2 regions of the Endozoicomonas sp. ALB032 genome follow, and region 1 is predicted to be linked to the other one. Evidence: predicted binding sites of a transcription regulator. Region 1 holds the regulator's gene; the other holds the start of a gene.
What was found. The regulator LexA, encoded in region 1, represses DNA repair genes until DNA is damaged. The targets are predictions, from matches to a motif close to TACTGTNTANNTANACAGTA.
Positions count from the first base shown of each region.

Region 2: the regulator LexA is predicted to act here: its motif matches at 7,902-7,921, upstream of ruvC (crossover junction endodeoxyribonuclease RuvC).

Region 1 covers NZ_JBLYNW010000001.1:5,223,028-5,238,270, forward strand. Annotated here, with positions in the region: gene ACO6VG_RS19090 (serpin family protein) at 349-2,034, shown strand; gene ACO6VG_RS19095 (serpin family protein) at 2,353-4,929, shown strand; gene ACO6VG_RS19100 (serpin family protein) at 5,257-6,924, shown strand; gene ACO6VG_RS19105 (serpin family protein) at 7,222-8,991, shown strand; gene ACO6VG_RS19110 (serpin family protein) at 9,339-11,072, shown strand; gene lexA (transcriptional repressor LexA) at 11,314-11,916, shown strand; gene ACO6VG_RS19120 (SulA-like leucine-rich domain-containing protein) at 12,043-12,531, shown strand; gene ACO6VG_RS19125 (hypothetical protein) at 12,558-12,800, opposite strand; gene ACO6VG_RS19130 (PTS sugar transporter subunit IIB) at 12,978-13,283, opposite strand; gene ACO6VG_RS19135 (DUF6586 family protein) at 13,412-13,906, opposite strand; gene topA (type I DNA topoisomerase) at 13,974-15,243, opposite strand, start outside.
Region 2 covers NZ_JBLYNW010000001.1:6,175,598-6,190,840, reverse strand. Annotated here, with positions in the region: gene ACO6VG_RS23245 (HU family DNA-binding protein) at 1-226, shown strand, start outside; gene ACO6VG_RS23240 (OprD family outer membrane porin) at 425-1,675, opposite strand; gene ACO6VG_RS23235 (hypothetical protein) at 2,364-2,849, shown strand; gene ACO6VG_RS23230 (hypothetical protein) at 2,852-4,348, shown strand; gene ACO6VG_RS23225 (FmdB family zinc ribbon protein) at 4,526-4,786, shown strand; gene aspS (aspartate--tRNA ligase) at 4,909-6,690, shown strand; gene ACO6VG_RS23215 (YebC/PmpR family DNA-binding transcriptional regulator) at 6,789-7,535, shown strand; gene ACO6VG_RS23210 (hypothetical protein) at 7,532-7,717, opposite strand; gene ruvC (crossover junction endodeoxyribonuclease RuvC) at 8,058-8,585, shown strand; gene ACO6VG_RS23200 (carboxymuconolactone decarboxylase family protein) at 8,582-9,127, opposite strand; gene ruvA (Holliday junction branch migration protein RuvA) at 9,266-9,877, shown strand; gene rarD (EamA family transporter RarD) at 9,941-10,816, opposite strand; gene ruvB (Holliday junction branch migration DNA helicase RuvB) at 11,041-12,051, shown strand; gene ACO6VG_RS23180 (hypothetical protein) at 12,112-12,576, shown strand; gene ybgC (tol-pal system-associated acyl-CoA thioesterase) at 12,640-13,053, shown strand; gene tolQ (protein TolQ) at 13,196-13,870, shown strand; gene tolR (protein TolR) at 13,890-14,336, shown strand; gene ACO6VG_RS23160 (energy transducer TonB) at 14,416-15,237, shown strand; gene tolB (Tol-Pal system beta propeller repeat protein TolB) at 15,234-15,243, shown strand, end outside.

The DNA of each region.
Region 1 (15,243 bases):
CTCTGGACAATCATAAACAAAGAGCCAAATCCGGTTTTTAATCACCTCCGGATATTTTTATTAACATAAGCCTGAAAGCAAACCAGACTCCATAATTTGGAAAATAGATAAGTTAAATTTTATGGCAGAACTTCGGAAAGAGAAACATCTGCCACGATAACGAGCCTCTATTGCAGGAAACAAAGTGTTATCGTAACTAACCGGTCAGTGATTTCTGAGAAAAGAAATAATTAAATATCAAGTACCAAGGGTAATACTGTAACCCGGGATTTATGGCTATTTGCTCAGCATGGAAGCAGTGAGTTTATTCTCACTAATTAATTTTTATCAAGAAAGGGAGAGTAGACTATGCAACCTATCAGACAATCAACCGAACCAATGCAATGGCAGACATCACAACCGCCAGTTAACTCCCTGGAGGTCTCCGAAAAGGCTTCTAATATTGTTACAAAACTGATCAGAAAGCTGTCACTCAAAATCCTGCCTAAGGCCGTCAATGACGACAAAAGCAAGGTAGTGTCTGCTACCAGCCTGGCACCGGTTCTGGGCATGCTTCTGGCGAGTATGGATGATAAAAAAAGGAAGGCATTGATTCTGGACATTCCCGTAGATACCTTAACTGATGACCTGGAGAATGCAATCCATAATAAACTCGGTGAATTCAGCGTAAAACACGCTTATAGTAAGGATCCTGATCAGAAACAGGCAGTCTCTTGCGCTGGCTTTATGGCTACTGAAGATGCCACCAGGGATGAGCAGCTTGATCAGAGGCTGTCTGAATGTTATCAAACTGAAAAGCTCGACTGTCATGACAGCTCCGTAGCACGCGTCGCAGGAAGTTACATTAATGAGAAAACCAATGGAAAAATTAAAAACTTGTTTGATTGTTATCCTGAAACTGAGCGGGATAACATTAAAGCGGCCATTGGTAGCGTGATACAATTCGATTGTAACTGGGAGAAAGCATTTTCTCCAAATGATACAGTCCCGGGCAATTTTCTTTGCGCAGATGGAACTCATATTAATGACGTAAAGATGATGCAGATGTGGGAAAATTGCCACTATTCCTATAACAGAACATTTGGCGCCATAGCCAAAAATTTCCGATCTGTGAATGGAGAAAACCTTAGATTTGTTGCGATATCACCCCGCGAAGAAAGTGCAACAGCAATTAACTACCTTAGTTCCAAAATAATCACTGATCTGATTAGCGATACAAGACATAATAAAGCGATATTTAATATAACGCTACCTAAAATAAACGTAGTAGAAAGTTGTGATATTCAATTACTCAAGATAATTTGCGAGGCATTTGGAACCGACGTAATAGTCGCACAAGACTTATCAAAATTAGGCAAACCGGAAAATAGTAATCTGAGTATTCTTCAGAAGACTGTACTATCCATTGATGAAGAAGGTGCTCAGAACAAGCTTTTGAGTGATGAAAAAATTTCTGTAAGGTGCTTACCCAAAGTAGGTAGCTTTGACTTTGTCTGTCCTGGTTACATTGCCATTGTAGACGAAAATGAAAATCGGTTGGTTGAGTTGATCATTAAAGATGGTCGCTTTTTTGAATTTGCTCCGGCCGAGACCATTTCTTCTGAAAGTTTGAACACTGATGACTGTAAAGCTGAAAGCAAAAGAGCTAAAATCGAAACCAATACAAATGGTAAGAAAAAGCTTGCTTCCAAAAAACGCGGAAAAAGCGGTAAAGCTACTATTGACTCTATAATAGAGCACTTATCTGATAAAACAAAAATCAAAAGTATTGATGCGAGTCCTCTAATACGTCATAGCTTTGATCCGAATGGGGAGTTTAATATCGAAAGTGCCTATTCAGGTAGATCTGATTTATCTATCAAAACTCGTACCAAGGAAGACGCTATTAAAATCAAAGATAAAATATCAGAATGGCTGGATTACAAACATGAATGTTTTGTTAAAGTTTTCGAGATCTCTGATGGCTCTCATGTAGAAGTTTCATTTGACGCATGGGATGCACTGTTTAAGAAGTTAAAATCTACACATTCATAAATAAAATGCCAAATCCGGAGATTAACCATCTCCGGTTTTTTTTAACAAAAGCTTAACCTGTAGTTGCCCCCACAGGTTAGACAAACGGACAATTAAAGTTTTCGGGCAGAGATACCTCCACTATGACAACCGGGCTCTATTGCAGGGAATAAGGTGTTATCGTAAATAACTAACCCGTCAGTGTTTTCTGAGAAAGGAAATACTTAAATATCAAGTACTAATGGCAATGCTGTAATTCATCATTTATGACTATTTGCAATAGCATGGAAGCAGTGAGTTTATTCTCACTACTTTGTATCAACCAAAGGAGAGAATACTATGCACTCATTTACCCCAACCGGAACAATTAGAACTTCAAGCCAGGCAATGCAATGGCAGCCATCTGATATGCCAGCAACATCCTTTGAGATCACCTCACAGGCTTCAGATATTGTTAAAAAACTGATAAATAAAGTGTCAATCGGGATCTTATGTACTCAGGATGCCAAGGACCACAAAAGCAAGGTGATCTCTTCTGTCAGCCTGGCTCCAGTACTGGGTATGCTTCTGTTGTGTATGGATGATAAAGCCAAAAAGGCATTGATTCTGGAAATCCCCGAAGAATCCTTAACTGATGAGCTGGAGACTGAAATCCATAAAAAACTCGGTGAATTCAGCAAAGACCACCCTTACGGAAGCCATCCTGATCAGTTGATCTCTTGCGCTAACTTTATTGCTTCTGCCTTTTGCGTCAGATTTGAGCAGTTTGAAAAAATACTCTCTGAATGTTATCTAACCCAAAAGCTGGAAGGTGCTTTCTGGGACGTAGCTGATGTCACAGAAGCTTTTGTTAAGGATAAAACCAAAGGAAAAATAGAAAAGTTGTTTGATGGGTTGAACGAAGTTAAAGCAGTAATTGGTAATGTAATAGATTGCCGGGCTGTCTGGGAGGATAGTTTTTCTCCAGATGAAACGGCTGCTGGACGTTTTCTATGTGCAAATGGAACTTGTATTGATAACGTCAAGATGATGTCTAAAACTGAAACGGTTCAATGTGCTTCTAACAGGAGATTTCGTGCCATCGCAAAGGAATTCCAATCTGTGAATGGAGAAGATCTTAAACTGGTCGCAATAAAGCCGCATAATAAAAGTGCCACAGCGATTGATAAACTTGATTCTGACACGATTAACGAGTTAACTGAACAATTAAATCATAGACAAGCGGAATATACGCTAACGCTACCCAAAATAAACATGGACAGTTGTGACACTCAGTTACTCAAGAAAATATGTAAGGTATTTGGAACTGACATAGTAGCGGGAGATCTAACAAAATTAGGCATTTCGGCAGATGATAATCTGGAGATGCTTCAGAAAATCATATTTTCTGTTGATGAAAAAGGTGCCAGCTGTGCGATGGCGACTGTTGCACAAATTCAAACAAGGTGCGAAAAACCTCGCTTTGATTTTGACTGCCCTGGCTACATTGCCATTTTAGACAAAAAAGGTAATCGGTTGATTGAGCTGGTCATTAAGGATGGCAGCTTTTTGGAGTGTGTTGGTGACCCTATAATCTCCACCGATGGAGAATCAGGCTCTAATAATCTGGCAAGTTTTAACAGTTTTTATATATCTGATAGCGAAGATGATAGTTTTTATAGCGAAGATGATAGTTTTTATAGCGAAGATGATCAAGAACCAGTGCATCGCAGTAAAATAGATTTACCCACAAAAATAAAGCTGGTAGAAAAAGACTTATCTGCAATAACACGCTTATCTTTTGACCCTCTTGAAACTATAGATGTGAGTGCTTTTATAAAAGACTGTTATAATCCGGATGGAAAGCTTGATATTAAAAGCGCTAAGGCAGATAATCACAGGCTAAATATGACAACATCTTCTTTCGATGACGCTAAAGATATCAAGAAAAGAATATTAAAATGCATTGGAGAAGGCTATAGTTGCTATGTTAATATTCACGAAAGAGCTACTCCTATTGAAGTAAGTGTTTTAATTAATCCTTGGAAAAAAATGATTGATCAAATAACTTCTGGATTTATCAGTTCTTATATTTCTGATAGCGAAGATGATAGTTCTTATAGCAAAGATGATCCAGAACCAGTGGATCGCAGTGAAATAGATTTATCCAAAAAAACAAAACTGGTGAAAAAAGACTTATCTGCAATAACACGCTTATCTTTTGACCCTCTTGAAACTGTAGATGTGAGCACTTTCATAAAAGACTATTATAATCCGGATGGAAAGCTTGATATTAAAAGCGCTAAGGCAGATAATCGCAGGTTAAAAATAACAACATCTTCTTTTGATAACGCTAAAGATATCAGGGAAAGAATATTAGAATCCATTGGAAAAGAATATATTGATTCTGTTAAGATTTATGAAAGAGCTAAACCTATTCAAGTAGATGTTCTAACTAATCCCTGGAAAAAAATGATTGATAAAATAACTTCAGGACCTACCGATTCTTATATTTCTGATAGCAAAGATAATCCTATAATTACAACTGCTGAAAAACAGAGCTCTGATAATCTGGAAACTCTTAACGATTATGATATGCCTGATAGCAAAGTTTATACATCTGATAATCAATTCACAATTGAGAAAGATGTAACCGATCTAACTTCGATGGATAGGATTAGTACTTTAATACAACACCACTATAATCCGAATAGCGAGTTTGATGTTCGGATCGATGTGGCAGATCATATGCAGCTAACACTCAATATGTCTTCTAAGGATGAAGTTATAGAGCTTAGAGAAAGAATATTAAAATCAATTGGAGATGAACATAGCAAATTTGTTAGGATACTCGGTCAAAATTCTCCTTTTGAATTAGAGGTTTCTTTTGAAGCTTGGGAAGCACTGCGCAATAAGTTAACTTCTAATCAATCATGAATCAATACAATGCCAAATCCGGAGATTAACCACCTCCGGATTTTTTATTAACAAAAGCTTAAACTATAGTGGCCCCATAGGATGGACAGACGGACAATTAAAGTTTTTCGGGCAGAGATACCTCCACTATGGCAACCAGGCTCTATTGCAGGGAACAAGGTGTTATCGTAACTAACTAACCGGTCAGTGATTTCTGAGAAAGAAAATACTTAAATATCAAGTATTAAGGGCAAGGCTGAAGCTTGGCATTTATGGCTATTACCTCAGCATGGAAGCAGTGAGTTTATTCTCGCTAATTAATTTGTATAAAGTAAAGGAGAGAAGGCTATGGAATCAATGAGAACTTCTATGAATACGGCGCAGTGGCAGCCATTTAATCTGCCAGACACATCCTTACAGACTACCTCACAAGCTTCTGATATTGTTAAAAAACTGCTGGACAAAGTGTCATTAGGCATCCTCAGCGCCAAAGGTGTCAGGGACGACGAAAGCAAGGTAGTGTCTTCTACCAGCCTGGCTCCGGTTTTGGGAATGCTTCTGGCGTGTATAGATGATAAAGCCAGGAAAGCAGCAGTTCTGGGTATCCCTGAAGAAGAATTAACTGATGAGCTAGAGTCTCAGATCCATAAAAAACTCGGTGAATTCAGTGTAAACCACCCTTATAGTAATGAGAAACAAGCACTCTCTAGCACTAACTTTATAGGTTCTGCCTCTGCCGTCATTAATGAGAAGCTTAATCAGATACTGTCTGCATGTTATCAAACCGAAAAGCTGAAATGTGATGGCCATAACAAGTTCCTGGCTGACGTCGCAGAAGCCTTCGTGAAATGGAAGACCAATGGAAAAATCGAAAAGTTGTTTCATGGTCACTCTAAAGATCGACGAGAACTAATTACAGCGGTAATAGGTAATGTGATGGAATTCGAGGGTATCTGGAAAGACAAATTTTCTAAAGACAAAACGGTCAACCGGCCATTTTATTGCGCAGATGGAAGTTTTATTACAAACGTCAAGACGATGAGGTCGACTGAAGAGCTTCAATTTGCTAATACCCGTGCCTTTGATGCCATAGGCAAAGAATTCCAATCCGTGAATGGAGAAGACCTTAAATTAGTTGCAATTAAACCACGCTTTAAAGATCCTAAAGCGATTAACAAACTTGACTCTGAAACCATTAATCATCTGATTGAAAGATTAAATGATCATAAAGTAAAGATGGATCTAAGACTTCCGAAAATAAAATTAGATAATTGTTGTGATACCAGGTTACTCGAAAAAATTTCTGAGGTATTTGGAACCAACATAATAACGGCTGGTGATTTAACAAGATTAGGCGATTCATCATACTGTGATCTGGAAATACTTCAGAAGACCAAAGTATCTATTGGTGAAGAGGGAGCTTATGGTACAGTCGCCACTGTCGCAACAACTACTCTTAGGGACAAATCCTCTGAGCATCCCAGCTTTGATTTTGATTGCCCTGGCTACATTGCCATTGTAGATAGTCAAGGTAATCGGTTGCTTGAGATGGTGATTAAGGATGGCAGCTTTTTAGAACTTGACGGTACACCTGTAATCATACCCGCTGAAAAACAGAGCTTTGGTATATCTGATAGTGATGATGATATGTCTGATAGTGACGATGATCAAAGCAGTCAAATCGATTTACCCACAAAAACAAAGATGGTACAAAAAGACTTATCTGTGATAACACAGTTATCTTTTGATCTTACTGAAAGTGTAGATGTGAGTACTTTTATAAATAACTATTATAATCCGAATGGGAAGCTTGATATTCAAAGCGCTAAGGCAGATAATGAACGTTTAACTATCAAAATCTCTTCTCTGCGTGACGCTAAAGATCTTAAAGAAAGAATATTAGAATCCATTGGAAAAGAATATGAATCTTCTATCAACGCTTATCCTCTTCAAGTACATATTTCAACTGATGCTTGGGAAAAAATGATTCATAGAATAACTTCTGGGCAATCATAAACAAAAAGGCAAATCCGGAGTATAATCACCTCCGGACTTTTTTATTAAAAAAAGCCTAAAAGTATCGTAGCCCCCATAATATGGACAGATAGACAAGTTAAGTTTTATAGCAGTACTTTGGACAGAGATAAATCCACCGTGGTAACGGCCTCTATGGCAGGAAACAAGATGTTATCGTAACTAACTAACCAGTTAGTGATTAATGCGAAAGCAAATACTTAACTCATAGTAATGCTACATAACACAGAATTTACGGCTATTTGAAAAGCATGCGCTGTCCGCAAACATGGAAGCAGTATGTTTGTCCTGAATAAAAATAAATTTTTATCAGAGTTAGGAGAAAATATAATGGGACCTATTAGACATTCATTAAGACAATTATCATTGTCATCGCAACTACTAAATGTTCGAAACACATCCTTCAAAACCACCTCACAGGCTTCATATCTTGTTAAAAAACTGATTGATAAAGTGTCATTAGGAATTCTGAACGCTGCAGACGCCAGGGACGATAAAAGCAAGGTAGTGTCTTCTACCAGCCTGGCTCCGGTTCTGGGTATGCTTCTGGCGAGTATGGATGATAAAGCCAGAAAGGCATCGGTTTTGGGTATCTCTAAAGAAGACTTAACTGATAAAATGGAAACTGAGATCCATAAAAAACTAGGTGAATTCAGCGTTAACCATCCTTACGCCAAGGATCCGGATCAGAAACAGGCACTCTCTTGCAGTAACTTCATAGGTTCTACCTCTGCCCTCGGGAATGAGAAGCTTAATCAGACACTGTCTGAATGTTATCACACCGAAAAACTGGAATGTCATGACCATGACAGGTGCCTGGCCGATGTCGCAGAAAATTACGTGAAAGAGAAGACCAATGGAAAAATCGAAAAGTTGTTTCATGGTCATTCTAAAGCTCGACGAGAACTAATTAAAGCGGTGATAGGTCATGTGATGGAATTCGACGGTATTTGGAAAGATGAATTCTCTGAAGACAAAACGGTCCACCGCCCATTTAATTGCGCAAATGGAAGTTTTATTAGAAACGTCAAGATGATGTCTTCAACTGAAGAGCTTCAATTTGTTGAGACCAGTGAATTTGATGCCATTGGTAAAGAATTCCAATCCTTGAATGGAGAAGACCTTAAATTAGTTGCAATACAACCACACTTTGAAGATCCTGAAGTGATTAATAAACTTGACTCTGAAACCATTAATCATCTGATTGAAAGATTAAATGATCGTAAAGTGAAGATGGATCTAAGACTTCCGAAAATAAAAATAGAGAATAGTTGTGATACCAGGTTACTCGACAAAATTTCTGAGGTATTTGGAACCAACATAATAAAGGCCGCTGATTTAACAAGATTAGGCGATTCATCAGACGGTGATCTGGAGATACTACAGAAGACCAAAGTATCCATTGGTGAAAAGGGAGCTTATGGTACAGTGGCCACTGCCGCAACAACTACTCTCAGGGACCCATCCTCTCGTCCCAGCTTTGAGTTTAATTACCCTGGATACATTGCCATTGTCGATGGACAAGGTAATCGGTTGCTTGAGATGGTGATTAAGGATGGCAGCTTTTTTGAGCTTGGCGGTACACCTGAAATCACACCCGCTGGAAAACAGAGCTCTGACAACCAGTCAGGTTATTACGATTTTGACATGTCTGATAGTGAAGATGATATGCCTGATAGTGACTATAATACAGAGCCTAAAATCGATTTGCCCACAAAAATAAGGCTGGTACAAGAAGACTTATCTGCAATAAAACGGTTATCTTTTGACTTTTTTGAAACTGTAAATGTGAGTAATTTTATAAAAGACTATTATGATCCGGATGGGAAACTTGAAATTAAAAGCGCTATGGCAGATGATAAAATTTTAACACTCGAATTCTTTTCTTCGGATGACGCTAAAGATCTTAAAGAAAGAATATTAGAATCCATAGGAGAAGAATATAGATCTGCTGTTAAGATTTATGAAAGAGATAATCCTGTTGAAATAATAGTTAATAATAATACCTGGCATAAAATGATTGCTAAAATAACTTCTGGACAATCATAAACAAAAGGCCAAATCCGGAGTTTAATCACCTCCGGATTTTTTTAACAAAAGCCTAAAAGTATCGTAGCCCCCATAATATGGACAGATAGACAAGTTAAGTTTTATGGCGGTACTTTGGACAGAGATAAATCCACCATGGTAACGAGCCTTTATGGCAGGAAACAAGATGTTATCGTAACTAACTAACCAGTTAGTGATTAATGCGAAAGCAAATACTTAACTCATAGTAATACTACATAACACAGAATTTACGGCTATTTGAAAAGCATGCGCTGTCCGCAAACATGGAAGCAGTATGTTTGTCCTGAATAAAAAATTAATTATTATCAGAGTTAGGAGAAAATATTATGCACCCTATTGGACATTCATTCAGACAATTTTCATTGTCATCGCAACCGCTAAATCTGCGAAACACATCCTTCAAAGCCACCTCACAGGCTTCATATCTTGTAAAAAAATTGATTGATAAAGTGTCATTAGGAATTCTGAACGCCTTAGACGACAGGGACAATAAAAGCAAGGTAGTGTCTTCTACCAGCCTGGCTCCGGTTCTGGGTATGCTTCTGGCGAGTATGGATGATAAAGCCAGAAAGGCATCGATCCTGGGTATCTCTAAAGAAGAGTTAACTGATGAGATGGAGATTGAGATCCATAAAAAACTAGGCGAATTCAGCATTAACCATGCTTACGCCAAGGATCCGTATCAGATACAGAAGGCACTCTCTTGCGCTAACTTTATAGGTTCTGACTCTGCCGTCATAAACGAGCATCTTGATCAGATACTGTCTGTATGTTATCGAACCGAAAAGCTGGACCGTCCTGACCAGGACAGGTGCCTGGCCGACATCGCAGAAGACTTCGTGAAAGAGAAGACTCATGGAAAAATCAATAAGTTGTTTCATGGTCATTGTAAAACTCGACGAGAACTGATTACAACGGTAATTGGCAATGTGATGGAATTCGAGGGTATCTGGGAGAGGCCATTTTCTAAAGAAAAAACGGCCTCGGGCAAATTTATCTGCGCAGACGGAAGTATGATTGAAAACGTCAAGATGATGAAGTCAACTGAAAACGTGCAATTTTTTGATAATGGAAAATTTGGCGCCATTGGCAAAAATTTCCGATCAGTGAATGGTGAAGATCTTAAATTAGTCGCAATAATAACCCCTGGTGACAGTCCGACAGGGATTAACAACCTTGATTCTGATACAATCAATCACCTGATTGACGGATTAAATGGCCGTAAAAAAGAGATGGATCTAATGCTACCCAGGATAAAAATAGACGGCAGTTGTGACACTAATTTACTCGACAAAATTTCTCAGACATTTGGAGCCGATGTCATAAGGTCTGAAGATTTAACAAGATTAGGCCATCCCTCAAATTGTGATCTGGAAATTCTTCAGAAGACCAGAGTATCCATTAATGAAGAGGGAGCTTATGGTCAAGTTGCCACTGCCGCAACAAGAACACTCAGAGGCTTCGGTACAAAAAAACCACCACACTTTCATTTTGTCTCCCCTGGTTACATTGCCATTGTAGATGGACAAGGCAATCGGTTGGTGGAGATGCTGATTAAGGATGGCAGCTTTTTAGAATTTTATGCGGCCGGGAATGACTCAGCTGAAAGCTTGAAATCTAATGATTTGAAATCTGATAAAAGTTTGAAACCAAATGACTTGACAGCTGATAGCAAAATGACTCCTATCGAAAATTATAAAAATTACAGAAAAATAGATGAACCCAAAAAAGACGAAAAAATTATTGAAGAAACTATTAACTCTATAAAATATATGTTACCAGATGATGAATCTATTGATGTGAGTAAACTAATATACCATAAGTTTGATCCGAAAGAGGATTTTAATATCAAAAGTGCCAAAGCAGTTAAATCCAGATTAGCTATCCATACTGGTAGTAAGGATAATGCCCTTGATATCAGAGAAAGAATATTAGAATGGCTTGATTACAAACATGTAGATTTTGTTAAAGTTTGGCATGGTTTTGATGGCTTTGAAGTAGAAGTTTCAAATGATGCCTGGGATGCACTGCGGAAGAAATTAACTTCTACACAATCATAAATAAAATGCCAAATCCGGAGATTAACCACCTCCGGATTTTTTATTAAAAAAAGCTTCAGGGACTCAGCTTGCGAATTTCAGCCAACAACTCATCACTATGGTGGCAAAGCATGCCTCACCTGCACCATTGACGACCCTCTTGTCATTTTTTGCTTATCGTCGCAGCCTGGATAATAACTTGCCACCACAAGAATACTGTATATAATCACAGATACTGTATAAAAAAACAGATTGAGAGACCATGATCAAACTGACTAAACGGCAATCCGAGATACTGGACCTGATCAAATCTCATATTGACGAGACAGGTTTCCCACCCACCAGAGCCGAAATCGCCAAGACCTTCGGCTTTCGCTCACCCAATGCTGCCGAAGAACATCTCAGGGCACTGGCCCGTAAAGGCGCTATCGAGATTACCCCCGGCGCCTCCCGCGGTATCCGTATTCCGGACAGCCAGCCTGAAGGCCTTCCGATTATCGGACAAGTTGCTGCCGGGAACCCGATCCTCGCCCAGGAACATATCGAAGACCACCTGATGCTCAATCCCGCTTTCTTCACCCCATCGGCAGACTTCCTGTTAAGGGTAAAAGGAATGAGCATGAAGGACATCGGGATTCTTGATGGTGACCTGCTGGCCGTTCACAAGACAACAGATGTTCGAAACGGTCAGGTTGTCGTCGCCCGGATTGAAGATGATGTCACCGTAAAAAGATTCGAGAAACAGAAAAACAAAGTATTGCTGCATCCGGAAAACGACGAGTTCGAAACCATAGTCGTTGATCTCACTCAGGATGCCTTTGCCATCGAAGGTTTAAGCGTCGGAGTCATCAGAAATCAGTCCTGAGACGGAATAAGATGAGCCTGACCATTACCAGAGACAGTACTCACAACAGGCAGCTGTTGTTAAAGGCCCACTACGCTGAAGTGCGAATAACAAACAGCGTCCGGGCTATGCCAGAAGGAAGAATTTATGCTGTACCGAACCAGCAGTGAAAGGCACAATTTTTCAGCCCCAAGCTACCAGACCAATACAGTCTGCATTAACCCCTCGTGCCTAGAAAAGACTTTATCAGGAAAAACTGAAAAGTCTCTGAAGCCCAGTATTAATGAACTCATTCTTTCAGGTCAACCCTGGCAGGCAGAACAACTCCTGACGCCCATGCTCAGTCAGCTGTCCACTGACAGTGAACGTTGGTTGACCCTGATTCTGGCAGATGACACCAGAACCCTGCACTGGTTAAAGAATTGCGACTTAAATCATGACAAGGTGCAAATCTTTAGCTCCAACAATATTAATCAGACATTGGAACTCACCAGGAAAGCGCTGGCATCCGGAACCAGCCACACTGTCATCAGCTGGCTGGGGCATTTGGATAAAGGGTGGCTAAGTAGGCTTGAAAGCGCAGCCAGGAATGGACAGTGTCAGGGGCTGGCTATTCGCAGTAGACAGGTTGCATGATGCCTGTCATTTCCATGAAAATAGAGTCAGTGCAGTACTCTGTTCTCAGGAATCTCTTCTTCAGAGGATTGCGGACGAGTGAGTTCAGCAACTTCACGCATGCCAGCATCAAACATGACCTTTGCCACTTGCAAATGGTCCCCTTCAAGATACTGTTTGGCTTCCTCTGAAAATTTCATAGTCAGCAGGGGCTCACCCTCGTCGTCACTGCTTCGCAGAACAATCTCTCCTGTTGGAAGTTCCACAATTTCCAAAAACGATGCAGCCATATTTCGTTCCATAAATAGCGTATAAGAGGGAGAAATCATGCAGCATTGTGACTTATGATGCAATAGGTCAGTAGAGAGTAATGCAAAGTGTTATTGCAGACTGGAAAGTAAAAACCCTTAAAAGAGCTGCAGCTTTTGCCCCCGTATTGCAGCATACACACGATAAACTGGAATTAATCAGGCTGTTAGCGACAGAGCAAAGCCCAATACTTTCGCACCATTCATCGTGCCATAATCAACAGGGCTGATCGCCTCAACCGGAACAGCATATTCGGCAGCACGCAGCTTGAGATCATTCAACATATATTTAACCTGAGGACCCAGCAGAACAACATCGAAACAGGCTACCTGTTCATCGAAATGACTAGCGCCGAAGGCTTCAACCTCGACTTCTTCACTCCGACTTTCAGCTGCTTCGCGCATTTTCTCCACCAACATGCTGGTAGACATACCTGCCGAACAGCACAGCATGATCTTAGTCATAAGATACCTCTGATCAAATTGAACAACAGCCATAAACAACAGAGTTCTAAACATTCCCACAATCATGCACGGTTTGAATCAATCCAGGCACACTATTATGAGTCATGAATCAGATCTAAAAAATCTAATCACCATTCAAGATTGAAATTTCTAAAGTGCCCTACCAACTCCTTGAGGGAGGCAAGAATACTCTTGGCACTTTCTGGCGTCTTAATACCTTTGGTGACTTCACTGGTATCCGAAGCAATCATAATCATACTGCTATTACTTGAATATGATTGTATATTACCATTAGCATTAAAAATATCGTCATAAGCTTTAAGTAAATCTGCCAGCCAACTGTCCGATGACTCCAGCTGCTTTAACTGCTCGAGTTCAGACACTTCTGCAGGTTGCTCATCCATCAATCTGCAAGCATCTTCCAGAGACAGCAACCGGGTCAGCTGCTCACCGTAGGGAGACAATATCTCCGCCAGCATCGAGGAATAGGCTTGACTGGCATGCATCAGAAATGCCTCTCGAAAAGCCTCCTGCTCAAAAGCTTCTGCTCTTTCCCAGGCATCCAGCTGTAAACGGGCATAGTGTAATTTTTTGTTGGTATGGGAACGCCACTGCTCAGACATAATCTTTCTCAAAAATAAAAAGACCTCCACGGATCTCTGTGAAGGTCTTGTTTGTGACGAGGCCAGGTCAGGATTTTTTACGCTTCCTGGTGACTTTTTCTTCCCACCTGCCGTCCTGGAAGGTAGCACTCCACCCTGTCGCCTTACCTTCAGACTCAGTCATAACATACTGAGTCCTGGTTTTGCGACTGTAGCGAATGATTGCGGGATTACCATCAGCATCCTGTCTCGGTGCATCCAGAAGATAATGATACTTTGGATCAATAGCCGCCTGATGCGGGATCAGTTCACTGACCAGAGGAGCACGGGTCTCACGGTTCTTTGGGAACTGACTGGCCGCCAGAAAAAGACCTGAGGCACCATCTCTGAGAATATAATGATCATCCACTTTCAGACATTTGAGCTCAGGCATGGGTACCGGATCCATTTTGGGGGGAGCCGCTTCCCCGCTTTTCAAGAGCTTACGGGTGTTTTTACACTCGCTGTTGGTACAACCAAAGTATTTACCAAAGCGTCCGGATTTGAGCTGCATCTCAGAACCGCACTTGTCACATTCAAGCACGGGACCATCATAACCCTTGAGTTTGAACTGACCTTTTTCCACTTCATAGCCAGAGCAGTCCGGGTTATTACCACAGACATGAAGCTTACGCTGCTCATCAATCAGGTAGCTTTCCATTGCCGTAGAACACTTGGGACAACGATGCATAGCCCGCAAGGCGTTGACTTCTGCATTCTCGTCGTCAGCATCTTCAACTTCTTCGCCGGGCACCAGATTAATGGTACATTTACAACGCTCCCTGGGCGGGAGCGAGTAGCCGGAGCACCCCAGAAATACTCCCGTACTGGCCGTGCGAATCATCATATCCCTGCCACAATCAGGACATTTGATATCGGTAGGAGAAGGGTCATTGGATCGCATACCGTCGCTGTCGTCTTCAGCCTGCTCCAGCTTGCTGCTGAAATCACTGTAGAAACTGTCCAGCAGATCTTTCCAGTTCTCACCACCTTCAGCCACTACATCGAGATTGGACTCCATCTTGGCGGTAAAGTTGTAATCCATGAGATCATGGAAGTTCTCAACCAGCCGGTCTGTGACAATATCGCCCATTTTCTCGGCATAGAAACGACGATTTTTCAGGGAAACATAACCGCGATCCTGAATCGTCGAAATGATGGAAGCGTAAGTCGAGGGCCTGCCAATGCCACGCTTCTCAAGCTCTTTTACCAGAGCCGCTTCACTGAAACGGGCCGGCGGTTTTGTAAACAGCTGTTTCGGGTCCAGTTTTTTCAGATCCAGCGGATCACCTTTTTCCAGAGCCGGCAGAATGATGTCT
Region 2 (15,243 bases), 950 kb from region 1:
GTTGGGAATACTGGTAGAGCGTCATATCAAGAAGCGGGGCTGTGGCGAGTTCACTCTTCCGGGACTGCTCAAGATCGTGACCAGGAAAAAACCTGCTCAGAAAGCCAAGAAAGGCGTACCCAATCCATTCAAGCCTGGCGAGTTAATGGATGTGCCCGCCAAGCCCGCCAGTATTCAGGTCAAGGTGCGTCCTTTGAAAAAGCTCAAGGAATACGCCGCTTCGTGATGACGCTGGTGTTGACTCTTTGAGTTCTTCTCAGTCCTTCAAGGGAGGTATTCAGCCTCCCTTTTTAGTGTCTGATGTATTTGTTTAGCAATGATTGCCTTTTGATGGGGTGCTGTTTAAGTCGGTTTGCTGCTTTCGGCAATAAAAAAGCCCCTGCATGTGCAGAGGCTTCATAAGGTTGCTCTTCTGATGGTTAGATCAGAATACAGCGACGTTGTACTTCAGGATGACTCGTGTGTCGGTCTTGACAACATCGTCTGCACCTTTGGCTTCAACAGTATTGTTTGCGTATCTCAGGCGGGCAGTCAGACCCTCAACCTGAGGAATTGCATAATTGATGTCCAGGTTGTATTCAGTTTCGTCCTCAGACTTAACTTCACCCATGACGTAAATACCCTTGACACTCAGGCCGTCAACGACGCCTTCAAAATCATATCCTGCAGAGAAGCCCCAGGCTTTTTGGCCATTGCTGTTGAAGTCAGAGATCTGGATAGAGTTATAGCCAAAGTAACCGGTGTCATCGTCACCGCCAGCCCAGCCAATTTTGTATGCGCCCAAGTCTGTGCTTTCAACTTTTGTGTACGCAATGCCAAAGTCGGCATGGCCTACACCAGCGGCCACTTTCAGTCCATAAGTGTACTGACTCTTGTCTCCAGTCGCTGGCTTGCTGTCGCCAGTAAGTTCGACTTGCCCGTACTGACCAGCCACACCCACTTCAACACCTTCAACTTCTGTAGAGAAGCTGGCTTCGCCCAAGTATTTCTTGGCATAGTTGCTCTGGCTGGCATAGTCTGCGCTTAATTCCAGACCGTTACCAAAGTCGTAGGCGCCACCCAGTGTCATTACTGCTTCACTGTCGTCGCCTACCTCGTAATCTTCAAAGCCTGACTCGGTTTTACCATTGCCTTTCGTAATCCAGGCTGTATGAGCAGACAAGCCGGATAAGGTGATGTCTGCATAGAAACCTTCGCTCAGGCTTGGCAGAACACGGCTATCAGAGTCGTTGACCAGAGGTGTGTCCAGGAACATGCGTCCATATTTCGCTACACCCATGTCAGCAAGATTGAATTTAATTGCGTAGGATGTTTTGCCGTAGCTGTGGGAATCGCCATTGCCGTCAACCCTTAGCAGGCCGGGATTTTTAAGGCTCTCATCAATGAGATCGATGTTAGAGGCGCCCAATTTCAGAGAGTAGTAAGCACCCAAGTCCAACCCAACGATGTTCTCAAAATACCCAGACGAGAAGTCAAGACGAACACCCTGCGCCCACTGAGAATTAGCGTAATCCACAGTGTCGCCACTTTTGGTTGGTTCTTTGTCAGCGGTTTTGGCTTGATAGAAGTTGCGCAACTCCAGGTTCAGGCTTGATTCGTCCAGGAAGGCGTTAGCCTGAGCAGAGGTAGCCATAAAAATGGCAGCACTCAGTGCACTGATTTGTGCGAGTTTCATTAGTGTTCAGCTCCTTGCTGCATTCGATGTGTGTTCTAGCCCTGGTTTCAAAAATCCTTGTACTGCTCGGACGGAATGTACTGCGAAACCTCCCCATAGGGCTAAGAGTGATTCTTATACAATCCTTAACAGGATGCAACAGGGTTTAGAAAAATCTCACATCTTTTGTACAAGCGTTTAGCGGGGCCGCATCCTTGTATGATAAAGCTATCCAGCAATCCCGCCCCAATAAGGCACCGACTGTATAACCGACATCGAGGTGAGTAACAGTCATGTCCTCGTACTCATAGAAGTGCCGCAGAACCGGACATGAACAGAGTCTTGCTCAATTCTGGCAACGCCTATGATATTTTCCAGACCTAATATGCCACAACTATCTCCATCAGCCGACTTGCCAGCTAAACGAATGACAACATCAGAGCAGCACTCATCGTAGTTATAACGACAAGTTTCAAACGTAAGAAGACATGAAACTTGAAATTATCAGGCCCAGCCCTTTTTGATTAAGTGTTTAGGCAATATGAGTACTTGAGTAAAACAGCGATCTGATATTTTGCAAATCATCTTAATGAATAAAAATTAGTTCTTTTAATTTCTTTTTGTTGGTTTGACAGGATTAATGAATGAAAGTCAGAAAAAAATGAATGTTTATAATGAATTGAGATCATTTGTTTTTCAGGGATGAAATATGAACAGCTTGCAGCAAAATGCTGAAGCAGGAAAAGACCTTTGGCTGACTTATTTAAGACGGGGCGGAACGATACGTGAATTAAGAGGGCTGGATCAGGGGCAGATGGAAGCCATCTATCAGCTTGGATTCAGTCATTTTGGTATTGGTCACTACGCAGAAGCTCTTAAAGTCTTCCGTTATCTGGCTCTTCTGGATCATCGCAGTTCTCGTTACTATTTGGGAATAGGGCTGGCGCTTCATCATTTAAACCAGGATGCAGCTGCAATCCCCGCACTGAGTTATGCCGAAAGGTTGGATAATGAAGATCCTCGTCCTTCAATTTGTATGACGGAGTGCTTTATTCGTCTGAAAAATCGAAAATTGGCGGTGAAAGCACTATCAAATGCAGCGAAAATTCTGAAATCATCCAAAGGGTGGGAAGAAGAGCGAAAGCAGGCCAAACAACTAAAGCACTATCTTATAGAACCTTCAGGGAGGAAGTGACTATGAATCCAGTCGATCCCAATTCCGGAATATCCCAGACTCCTGTGCAACAGAGTGGGCAGGTATCTCAAACTCCAGCACAGGCGCAGGTGAGCCAGGGATTCAGTAATTCGAATTCGATTTCCAGCTCGCAAAATAGCAATAGCGGTCAGGCGGTCAGTGTCAGTCCAGATCAGCCAGGCGTCTCCAATGCCGACAGTCGTGACTTTCTCCAAAAAGCTTTTGACGCCAGACTGGATGGCTTCAGGGCAGCAGTGCATGAATTCAATCGTCGCTTCAATGCTGAGGATATAGATATTAGTGACACTCAGTCACTCATTCTTATTGTTAAAGGGATGATCAGTGATGCTCAGGCTATGGTGAGTGCTGCTTCTATCGATCAGAATTTCAGCAATCGGGTCTATCAGCAAAGCAGGAGGGAGGATAGTGCAGTCAATGCCCTTAATCTGAGAGAAACTATTCGATCCAGAACCAGGGATTTAAATGACATAGCGGCTCAGCGGGAAGTCTATGCAGAACTCCTGGCCAGCAAAAATCTTCATAAAACCCTGAAAGAGGCTGAATTGGCCAGTGCTCAGTCTAATCAAGCCGGTAACAATAGCAGCGGTGGTCAAATAAACCGGTTGATGAATGAAATTACAGCGCTCGAGTATCAAATTGCAGGTGTTGCCACAGAAATCAGTGCTCTGAGTCAGCAGATGAAGACATTGGAAGCCAGTAATACCGCAGATCATGCCGCATTACTCAAAGCTAACAGGCAGCTGAATACAGTGACCTCAGAGTTTGTGCGTGTTAACAGTCTGCTGGGGCGAATTCGTCAGCGGTTCGATCCTGCTGCTATGAAAACCGGTGAAGAAGGTGTGCAAGCCGTAAAAGAGCTCGAACAGAGGGCTCAGAAAGAGCAGGTAAGGGAGTTCAGAAGAAGGGAGCAGAACGAGGACGGAGTAAAGTCGCTGGATAAAGAGCACAAAGAAGGTGAAATCCGGTCAGAGGATGACCGGATTGAGCTTGAGGAGGGTGCTAACCAGTTTCTTGCCACTGAGGATCTGGAGACTCTGCAACAGGTATTCTCTCCCTCTGACCCTGCAGAGCTGAGAAGTGCTGTTCAGCTCCTTGACGATAAACCTCAGGCAAGAACCTCTCCTGCAGTGGAAGAAGGGTTCGCTATTGCTTTGCATAGCGTCCCCTCAGAAAAGGCGCTGGAGGATGCAGTCAACCCTGCAGCGGAGACTCACCGGGGTGATAATCTCAGTTTTGAAGGTGCAAGCAGTCCTCAGGTTTTTGCCCGCCTCTGGATGGAATCAAAGCTGGAAGAAGGTCAGGAAACTCAGGATGTGAAAGAAGATCATCTCGATGAAGTGGCTGAGAATGTGGATGCTCAACGCAAGAGTGTTGCTGAGCATCTGCAGGATTTTGAGTCGATTCTACTGGAAGTCGCTGAGTCGCTGGAAAAGCAGCAGGAGGCAGCTGTTCAAATCAGCAAAAGTAATCGAGTTTGAGAGCAACGGGGAGGGGCTCCCTTCCTCGTCTTTCGTAAAGTCTGCACAGTCATCGAAAATATCCCTGATCCCGTCTCTATTTTCTGATTATTGGTCTGGACACTATCTGGTGAAAATCAAGGGTTCAGGTATAATGCCCCAGTTCTGACAATGGCAAACAAAGGATAGACAGATTCAATGCCGATCTACGAATATCAGTGCGGAAGTTGCGGTGGTGTGCAGGAAGTGATTCAGGCGTTCAGCGATGCACCTCTGACTGACTGTGGTGTCTGTGGTGAGCCTGAATTGAAAAAACTGTTGAGTGCCCCGGCCTTCAGGCTGAAAGGTGGCGGCTGGTATGAGACAGACTTCAAGAGTGGCAATAAGAAGAATCTGTCCTGCAATGATAATCAGGGCCCTGCCAAGGGCTCGGGCGGCACTGCAGCCGCCAGTGAATAATTCGGTCATTTGAGTGCTGAGGTTGTGCTTCACCCGGAGTGACTCAAAACCATAAATTCAGGCACAAAATTTCAGATGATTCTGTGCTGAACCTGAACAGCCCCCCAGTTTCGAGGTATGTTATGCGCAGCCATTATTGCGGCGAACTGAATCTCTCCCATGACGGGCATGAGGTTACCCTGTGTGGATGGGTACACCGACGTCGCGACCATGGTGGTGTGATCTTCCTGGATATGCGTGACCGTGAAGGTATCGCCCAGGTTGTTATTGATCCTGACACCGAAGAGGCGTTTGCTCTCGCTGATAAAGCACGCAGTGAATATGTGCTGAAAATCACCGGATTTGTACGCCCCCGTCCCCAAGGCACTGTAAACACCAATATGGGCACCGGTGAAATTGAGGTGTTGGGTAAGCAGGTAGAAATCCTGAATGAAGCCCAGACACCGCCTTTCCAGATCGAAGGCTACACCGATGTAGGTGAAGAAGTTCGTCTGAAAAACCGTGTTATTGACCTGCGTCGTCCGGAAATGCAGGAAAAAATGATCCTTCGCAGCAAGCTGACCAGTGCTGTTCGCAGCTTTATGGATGAGCAGGGTTATCTGGATGTTGAAACCCCTGTTCTGACCCGTGCGACCCCGGAAGGTGCCCGCGATTACCTGGTACCCAGTCGAACTCACGAAGGTAAGTTCTTTGCGCTGCCACAGTCTCCCCAGCTGTTCAAGCAAATGCTGATGGTGGCAGGTTTTGATCGTTACTATCAAATTGTAAAATGCTTCCGTGACGAAGATCTGCGTGCTGACCGTCAACCAGAATTTACTCAGATCGATATCGAAACCTCCTTCATGGACGAGTCCAGGATCATGGGTATGGCTGAAGACCTGGTTAAGACCACTTTTAAAAAGGTAGGTGGTGTTGAACTGGGTGAATTCCCGCACATGACTTTTGCACAAGCCATGAACCTTTATGGTTCTGATAAGCCAGACCTGCGTATCCCTCTGGAGCTGGTGGACGTTGCTGATCTGATGGCCGGAGTTGAATTCAAGGTCTTCAAAGGACCGGCTGAAGATCCGAAGGGGCGTGTAGCCGCACTGAAAGTACCCGGTGGAGCTGAACTTTCCCGTAAGCAGATTGATGACTACACCCGGTTTGTCAGCATCTACGGTGCCAAGGGTCTGGCCTGGATCAAGGTTAACGAAATCGAAAACGGCGCAAACGGTCTTCAGTCTCCGATCATCAAGTTCCTGGGCGACGATGTCACCATGAAGATTATGAAGCGTCTGGATGCCAGCAATGGCGATATCGTCTTCTTTGGTGCAGACAAAGAGAAGGTAGTCAACGAAGCTCTGGGTGCATTGCGTTGTAAGGTCGGTGCTGACCTGAATTTGTATACGAAAGAGTGGGCGCCACTGTGGGTTGTTGACTTTCCAATGTTTGAAGAAACAGACAACGGTGAACTGACCGCGCTGCACCATCCATTCACAGCGCCAACGACTTCACCTGAAGAGCTTGAAGCAAATCCTGCTGAAGCGCTTTCCCGTGCCTATGACATGGTTATCAATGGCTATGAAGTCGGTGGTGGTTCTGTTCGTATTCACAACCAGGAAATGCAGCAGACAGTATTTCGTATCCTGAAAATTGAGGAAGAAGAGCAGCAGGAAAAGTTTGGCTTCCTGCTGGACGCTCTTAAATACGGTGCGCCTCCCCATGGTGGTCTGGCGTTTGGGCTTGACCGTCTGGTTATGCTGCTGTGCGGGACCGATAATATTCGTGACGTTATTGCCTTCCCGAAAACTCAGTCCGCAGCCTGTCTGCTGACTCAGGCTCCGGGCGAAGTGGATGCTACCCAGCTACGCGATCTGAATATCCGTATTCGTCGTGATCCGGCGTCTGCAACCAGTCACTGAGCGTCTGCGGCTGTTCCAGAAAACGTCTGCGACCATTTTATAAATTGCTGAGGCCGGTTTTTACCGGCCTGTTCAAGAAGAGATAAAGGGTATTTTCTATGGCAGGTCATAGTAAATGGGCCAATATCAAACACCGTAAGGCGGCTCAGGACGCCAAGCGTGGCAAAATCTTCACCAAGATCATTCGTGAGTTGGTGGTGGCGGCCAAGCAGGGCGGTGGGAATATCGAGGATAACCCCAAGCTGCGTCAGGTGGTTGACAAGGCTCTGGGTGCCAATATGACCCGTGACACCGTCAACAGGGCGATTGCTCGTGGTGCCGGTGGTGATGACGATTCCAACATGGAAGAAGTGACCTACGAAGGTTATGGTGCTGGCGGTATCGCGGTGCTGGTGGAATGTCTGACAGACAACCGTAACCGTACCGTTGCAGAAGTACGCCATGCTTTCTCCAAGCATGGTGGTAATCTGGGTACTGACGGTTCTGTAGCCTACCTGTTTGAGCGTAAGGGGCAAATCTTCTTCGAACCGGGTCTGGATGAAGACACTGTTATGGAAGCCGCTCTGGAAGCCGGTGCTGAAGATGTACTGACTAACGACGATGGCTCCATTGAAGTGGTCACTGAGTGGACTGAGTTCATGGCGGTAAAAGAAGCCATTGAAGCTGCAGGTTTGAAACCAGCGGGCGGCGAAGTAGCGATGATCGCTTCTACCCGGACTGAACTGGACAAAGACGGTGCGGAAAAAATCATGAAGCTGGTGGATCGCCTCGAAGACCTGGACGATGTGCAAAATGTTTACACTAACGCTGACATTCCTGCCGAAGTGATGGCGCAGCTGGACTAAGTTGTTCTGTCGGTATGAAGGGCCTCGATAACGAAAGTGTCGGGGTTTTTTTGTTTCTGTTCCGGAGATACCAGCCCGGCTGGAATATCTGTGAACGCCCAGACATTGAAGCCTACCAGCAGCATAAACAATAGAATAATGATGCCTGTGATAATCATTAATGTTTTTAGCAGGTCGGACATTAATCGTTTCCGGATCATCTTGTGGAGTAAAACAGTCTTGAGCAAGAACAATGATCTTTGCGGTTCTCGCCACGAAAGTATTACCAGAGAAATACTAAGCTGCTTCTATCGTTACTCACAGGCAAATTTGGTAATTCAGTGTTCTTGAATTGTAAGTTTCTGATACCCACCGGCACCGCTGGTATATTGTATGGGTGTACAGTATCCTTTTGACATAACCATGACTTTGAACCCTCGCCTGTCAGATTTTTTTGGCAGAAGCTGTCACACTCATTGACCCCGGGGGGCATCAAACGCTGTCATTGAAAATAGCGACATCTGACTTGAGAATACATTCTGAATGGCCATCCTGATGGGGATAGATCCGGGCTCAAGAATTACCGGCTATGGATTAATTGAAGAAGTAGGCAATAAAACACATTATGTGGCGTCCGGTTGTATTCGCATCCGGGAGGCGCCTCTACCTGAGCGCTTGCAGCAGATTTATGAAGGCATCAGCACTTTGATCGAACGTTACATCCCGCAGTCCGTTGGTGTGGAGCAAGTGTTTATGTCCAGAAATGCTGATTCGGCACTGAAACTGGGTCAGGCCAGGGCTGCGGCCATTGTGGCTGTGGTTAATCACAATATTGAGGTGTCGGAATACTCTGCCCGGCAGGTCAAGCAGGCTGTGGTTGGTAAAGGCTCTGCGGATAAGTACCAGGTAAAGCACATGGTGAAGTCGATCCTTGACTTGAATGATACCCCTCAGGCCGATGCTGCGGACGCTCTGGCGGTTGCTCTTTGTCATGCTCATACTCGTTCCAGTCTGGTCAGGATGGCGGGTGCTACGGGTACTCGACGTCGTCGTCTTACGGGGCAGTCTTAGTTTGGGTGGACACAAAGGTGAAAGGAAGCAATGCAAAACACCAGATCCAGGATCTGTTGTGGCGTGTAGATTTTCTTCAGTTCTTTCCAGTTCTCCGGACTTATGATCTGTTCTTTGTAGAGTTCTTCAGTGGTTTTCAGTAACAGGCGTTGTTTGTTGTCCCAGCCCGGTGCCAGATGGCCACGGGAAACCATTTGTACATCACTGGCTTTCAGTCCCGTATCCAGTGCACATTGAGCAATATCCGGGATCAGGTGTCTGGTATTGCAAATGTACGCACTTCTCAGGGCAACCAGAGCGCGATCTCTCATCGGGAGGCTGCTGTAGCCTTGTATATAACTGATGAAGCTGCGAGCAGGCTTATCAAGCTCAGGTGAGTTTGCCGGGCGTCCCGGGAAATCTTCCTTTAACAAAGATTTTTGTGACTTGATGAAAGGGATGGGAATAGGGCCACCGGATACAGCTGGGTGGTATTCACTGGCCAGGCCAGCCTCGGGCAGGATCTGCCAGAGTGATCCCAGAAATGTGCGAAGTTTCTTCAAGGGGGCAGCTCCTTCAGATCATCGAATTGAACTTCTCTTAGTGATTAGAGAGTGACAATTCTCAGGAGTTCTACGCCCTCGTCGTATTGTTAGGCGTTCTGACCTTATAGTCAGAAAATAAAAGATTTGGAAAACAGGATGATTGGAAGAATTCGGGGCCTTCTGGCTGACAAACAGCCCCCTCATTTGCTGATAGAGACCCATGGTATCGGGTATGAAGTGGAAGCTCCGATGTCGGTTTTTTATAAACTGCCGGACGTTGGTCAGGAGGTCGTGTTATATACCCACTTTGTAGTGCGCGAAGATGCTCAGCTCCTATACGGTTTTAGCAATCGTGATGAGCGGGAGTTGTTTAGAACTCTGATCAAGGTCAATGGGGTTGGTCCCAAGCTCGGACTGACCCTGTTGTCCGGTATAGAAGCTGATGCTTTTGTGCGCTGTGTGCAGGAAGGTGATAGTGCCACTTTGGTGAAGTTGCCGGGTGTGGGTAAAAAAACAGCCGAGCGGCTGATTGTTGAAATGAAAGATAAGCTGGATCGTTGGCAGTCAGCACCTCTGCTGGAAGGTAAGCCTCTGGTTGCCGGTGGCGAAATGGCTGCCGAAGCAAAAGATATTGAACAGGAAGCCGTCAGTGCTCTGGTGGCTCTGGGTTATAAACCCCAGGAAGCCGGCAAAGTCATTGGTAAGTTGCTCAAGGATGGCATGACCAGTGAAGAGCTGATTCGTCAGGCTCTGAAAAGTATGATCTGATAACACCGCGTCTTATTTAAAAGGTGAGACGATTGAGCCTCACCTGCTTGTCTGCTTTGTAGTTTACCGGATGAACTTCCTGACCGAGTCAACGCAGATGGCTGCCGTTGCCAGCCAGATAAAGCTATAGCTGAGCCACTGCTGTAAGGTGAAGACTTCTCCGAGAACGGTGACAGCCACCACAAATATCAAAGCAGGCTCCAGGTAGCTCAACAGGCCAAACAAACTGACAGACAGATGCCTGGAGGCGTTGATGTAGCAGATCAGTGACAGGCTGCAGAGTAGCCCCAGACCTGGCAGCAGATACCAAAGAGTGACGGAATGGGTCAGGTTTTGCATAAAACTCTGATCACTCATCAGTATGAAAATACCGGCCGGAAGGAACAACAGGTGCTCAAAAAGCAGAGCTGGCAAGGTATCGACCTGCAAAGGTTTACGGATGATGAAATACACCGGATAAAGTCCGGCCACTGCCAGGCTGACCCAGGGTAATGAGCCCTGTTGCCAAATCATGGCAAGCACGCCTAATGACGCGGACCCCATGGCAAAGTAATGAGCCTTGTTCAGTCTCTCGTTAAATACCAGCTTGCCGGTTAATGCCAGGGTGAGTGGCAGCAAAAAATAGCCAAGGGAGAGATCCTGTGTTTTATCATTCACGGGGCCCCAGACAAACAGCCACCACTGAAAGCCAACAATCAAACCACCCAAGGATAGCATCAGCACAGTTTTCCGGCAGAGAAAAACCGCCCTGAAGCCCCGGAGCCGGTCCATGCGATAGCAGACCATTGTCAGGCAGAGAGCGCTGAAAATGACCCTGTTCCAGAACAGGGTATTTCCGGACAGCTTAATAAACTGTACATAAATGGGCACAAGCCCGAACATCACGGAGGCCATGACCGAGTTAGTCAGGCCTTTTCCAGAAACCAAATGTGTATTCATTCTGAGTACTTCCTTTAATCAGAATTTAAAACAGAGAGTATAGGAGTCCGATGACTCCGAAGTTTAAAAGGTAATGCACCCCCGGGCAGCTAAGTGCTCGCAAGTGCTCTTTTTACGTTCAGAGTGCTTGGACGATTAAATGTAGCGTTTTGTTCCCAAAGCTGGATTATTTTTTTAACAGACTGGAGATGGTACGCTGAGAGTAATGGTAGACGAGCTAGAACATGATTGAAGCAGATCGATTGATATCCTCCTCAGAACGCCCTCTGGAAGAGGTGCTGGATCGGGCTATTCGCCCGGTAAAACTGGCTGATTATGTGGGACAGCCAAAAGTCAGGGAGCAGATGGAAATTTTTATCCAGGCTGCAAGACTTCGTAATGATGCCCTTGATCATACCCTTATATTCGGACCTCCGGGGCTGGGTAAAACCACGCTTTCCCACATCCTTGCCAATGAGATGGGCAGCAATATTCGAACGACTTCTGGCCCGGTGCTGGAAAAAGCGGGTGACCTGGCAGCTCTTCTGACCAATCTTGAGCCCAATGACATTCTGTTTATTGATGAAATTCACCGCCTCAGTCCGGTAGTGGAAGAAGTATTGTATCCGGCGATGGAAGATTATCAGCTGGACATCATGATCGGTGAAGGCCCTGCTGCGCGATCTATCAAGCTGGACCTGCCTCCCTTTACCTTGGTGGGAGCGACAACCAGGGCGGGTCTGCTGACGTCTCCGCTCCGGGATCGTTTTGGTATTGTACAGAGGCTGGAGTTTTATAATATTGAGGACCTGACTTATATCGTAGAACGTTCTGCCGGAATTCTCGGGGTGGGGATTGATAAGGAAGGTGCAGGAGAGATTGCCCGACGCTCCAGAGGAACGCCCAGAATTGCCAACCGATTGCTGAGAAGGGTGCGTGATTTTGCCGAAGTAAAGGGGAATGGTGTGATCCACAAGGAGACGGCCGATGCCGCATTGAATATGCTGGATGTTGATGCCAGCGGTTTTGATCATATGGACAGACGGCTGCTGTTGGCCATGATCGAAAAGTTTGATGGTGGGCCGGTCGGGGTAGACAGTCTGGCGGCTGCCATCAGTGAGGAGAGGGATACCATCGAAGATGTCCTGGAGCCTTATCTTATTCAACAGGGCTATATGATGAGAACCCCCAGAGGGCGGATGGTCACCAAGCACGCATACTTGCATTTTGGGCTTGACTACCGGATAGAAGAATAAGTCTTTCCGGTTTAATATCTGGATCGTTCTTTTGAAAAACGAGTGGCTAAGGAAACGCTGATGCTCATGAGAATTTTAGGAATCTACTGTCTATTTGTTCTGTCGCTCACTGCTCTGAGTGGTTGTCAGACTATTACTACGGAAGCGACGCCAATGCGTCCAGGGTTCTACTCTGCACCTTTCTCTGTCTCGGCGGCAAGTTGCTCGCAGGTGCTTCATGGTTCCAGCCAGCTGCCGATTGATCTGTATCATGCCGGAGTCTGCTTCGAGCAGGGAGTGGGTACAACAGCTTCCTTAGCCCAGGCTGTTGAGCGTTACTCCATGGCGGCTCGATGGGGGATTCCGGAAGCCACCCAAGCCTTGAAACGTTTGCACAAACCCGTTCCAGCTCCTGATTTGCTGCAACGCAGAACAGAGCAGGAACAACGCCTGAACAAGCAGAGACTGGATGAGGAAAAACTCAATAAAGGCTCCTATCCTCCGCCTCATAATTTCCCTCATTGTGGTCGTTCATCGTGTTATTAACTTGCCAGGGTATCGGCGTCTCTGGCAGTCTCTGATCTGGTTTAATGTTATGTGTACTGCTCTGTGACTGATACCTTTTCTATTCCCATTCGAGTCTATTATGAAGATACCGATGCCGGCGGCATCGTATATCACGTCAATTACCTGAAGTTTATGGAGCGAGCCAGAACCGAATATCTGCGAACTACCGGTTATGACCACCAGAAGTTGTTGAAGGAAAAGAAGCAGCTGGTAGTGGTTGATGCTTCTGTTCAGTTCAAACACATTGCCCGGTTGGATGACTCTCTTAACGTGACTGTCGCAGTTGAAAGTATGGGTAAAGCCAGGATGGTTTTTCTGCAACAGTGTTTTCGTGAAGGTCTTTTGATATGTGAAGGTCGGTTTGTGGTGGCTTGCCTGAACAGTCAGAGCAGAAAGCCCACAGCGATTACAGAATCCTTACGGAATAAATTAAGTCCTGACAGCAATTCGCCCTGAGATTGGTGGTACTATCCATAACTGCCTGTTTATCATGAAAATGCAGTCACAGCGTCTGGCCCGATTCCAGAATGATTGTCGATGATCATTTCTCTAACAAGTATTAATCAAATTAAAAGCGAGGTTTTCAGTGGCAGATAGCATGTCCATTTGGTCACTGGTAGGCAATGCCAGTTGGATCGTTTTACTGGTGCTGATACTGCTGGTGGTGGCATCTGTTGTTTCCTGGGTGATGATCGTTCAGCGTGGCGTACTCATTCGTTCCGCTCAACGCAATATGACGGCCTTTGAAGATCGCTTCTGGTCGGGGATGGATCTGACCCAGCTCTATAAAGAGCTGGACAAAGAAGAAGACCTGGGTGGTCTGGAATTGGTTTTCCGTTCAGGCTTTAGTGAGTTTTCCCGCATGCGTTCTCAGGGTACTGGAGAGGCTGATGCTGTCATGGAAGCCACACAGAGAGCCATGAGAGTGGCCATCTCCCGTGAGCAGGAAAAACTGGAAACGCATCTGCCCTTTCTGGCCAGTGTCGGTTCGACCTGTCCTTATGTTGGTCTGTTCGGTACCGTAGTCGGCATTATGAACTCTTTCCGTGGGCTGGCAAATGTGCAGCAGGCCACTCTGGCATCGGTTGCTCCTGGTATTGCTGAAGCCCTGATGACGACAGCGGTTGGTCTGGTAGCTGCGATTCCTGCGGTGGTAGCTTATAACCGTTACGCATCCAGAGTGGAAGCTCTGCTGTCGAACTACGAGACCTTTGCGGATGAATTTTCCAGTATTCTTCATCGCAAGGTTCACAGTCGTCACAGTGCAGGCTAAGGGAGCGAGTAAAAAAATCATGGCTCGATCCAGAACCCGGCGCAAGCCGATGTCAGAAATCAACATGGTGCCGTTTATCGACATCATGATGGTCATGCTGGTGGCCTTTATGGTCAGTGCCCCGATGCTGACTCAGGGGGTAAAGGTAGAACTTCCGAAGGCAACCAGTAATCCGATGCCACTGCCTGATGATGCCAAGACTCTGATTATCTCTGTCCAGTCCGATGGCAAGTTCTTTATTGATCTGGGCGGTCATCAGGAAAGTGCCAAAGGAATGGATGAAATCAGTGAGAAGGTAGGTAAGGTTCTTTCTGCCAGTCCCGAGACCCGGGTGTTGATAAAGGGGGATCGTAAAGTTGACTATGGCTCAGTGGTTGAGCTGATGGCCAGATTACAGGGAGTAGGTGTTAATGATGTGGGATTGATTACAGATCCTGCGTTGCTCAATGAACGGACGAAGCGCTGATGATAGAAAGTGTTATCCCCTGGTTTGACTGTCAGTCAGAACAAATCATGATCATGGTGTTGTGGAACGCAGGGCTGTAATGAAGAAAATTCCATTGATCGGTGCTTTATTGAATCATAAGCTTTTTCAGGGTTACGGGTTTGCAGTGGTGTTTTCCTTACTGCTGCACGTTCTGATACTGGGTCTGGTGTCCTGGGACTGGTCAACTGCAGATGAGTTGAGGATTGTAGCGCCAAAAAGTATCAAAGCCAGTGTCGTTGAAATTGCCCAGCCAAAGCCAATACCGCCAGCGCCCAAGCCTGTTGTAGACAACTCGGCACAAAAAGCTCGTGAGCTTGCTGCTCAGAAGCGCAAAGAAGAAGCCCGCCGACAGGCAGAAATTAAAAAACAGAAAGAGCTGGCTCTGAAAAAAGAGCATGCAGCCAAAGAGAAAGCAAAAAAGGAAAAAGCAGCTCGTAAAGAACAAGAGCGACAGCAGCGTCTGGCTGAAGAAAACAGGAAGAAAAAGCAACAGGAAGCGTTACTCAGACAGCTTGAGCAGGAGCGGGTTGCCCGTGAACAGGCTCAGGCAGTTGCTGCCGAGCAGGCAGAACAAGAGGCTGGAGAAGTAGCTTACTACTCCGAACTGCTGAAAAACCTTATTGCCCGGAACTGGAACCGACCGCCCAGTGCCCGTAACAATATGGTGGCTCTGGTTCAGCTCAGTCTGTCGCCTTTTGGTGACTTGCTGGAAGTAAGGTTGCTTGAAGGCAGTGGTAATGATGCCTATGATCGTTCTGTCGTACAGGCGATACAGAGGGCGGCGCCTTTTCCTGAATTGAAAAAGCTGGAACGGCGTGTGTTCGATAATAAATTCAAGCGCATTAACTTTAGGTTCAGGCCAGAGGATCTGGTGAGATGAAGCAAC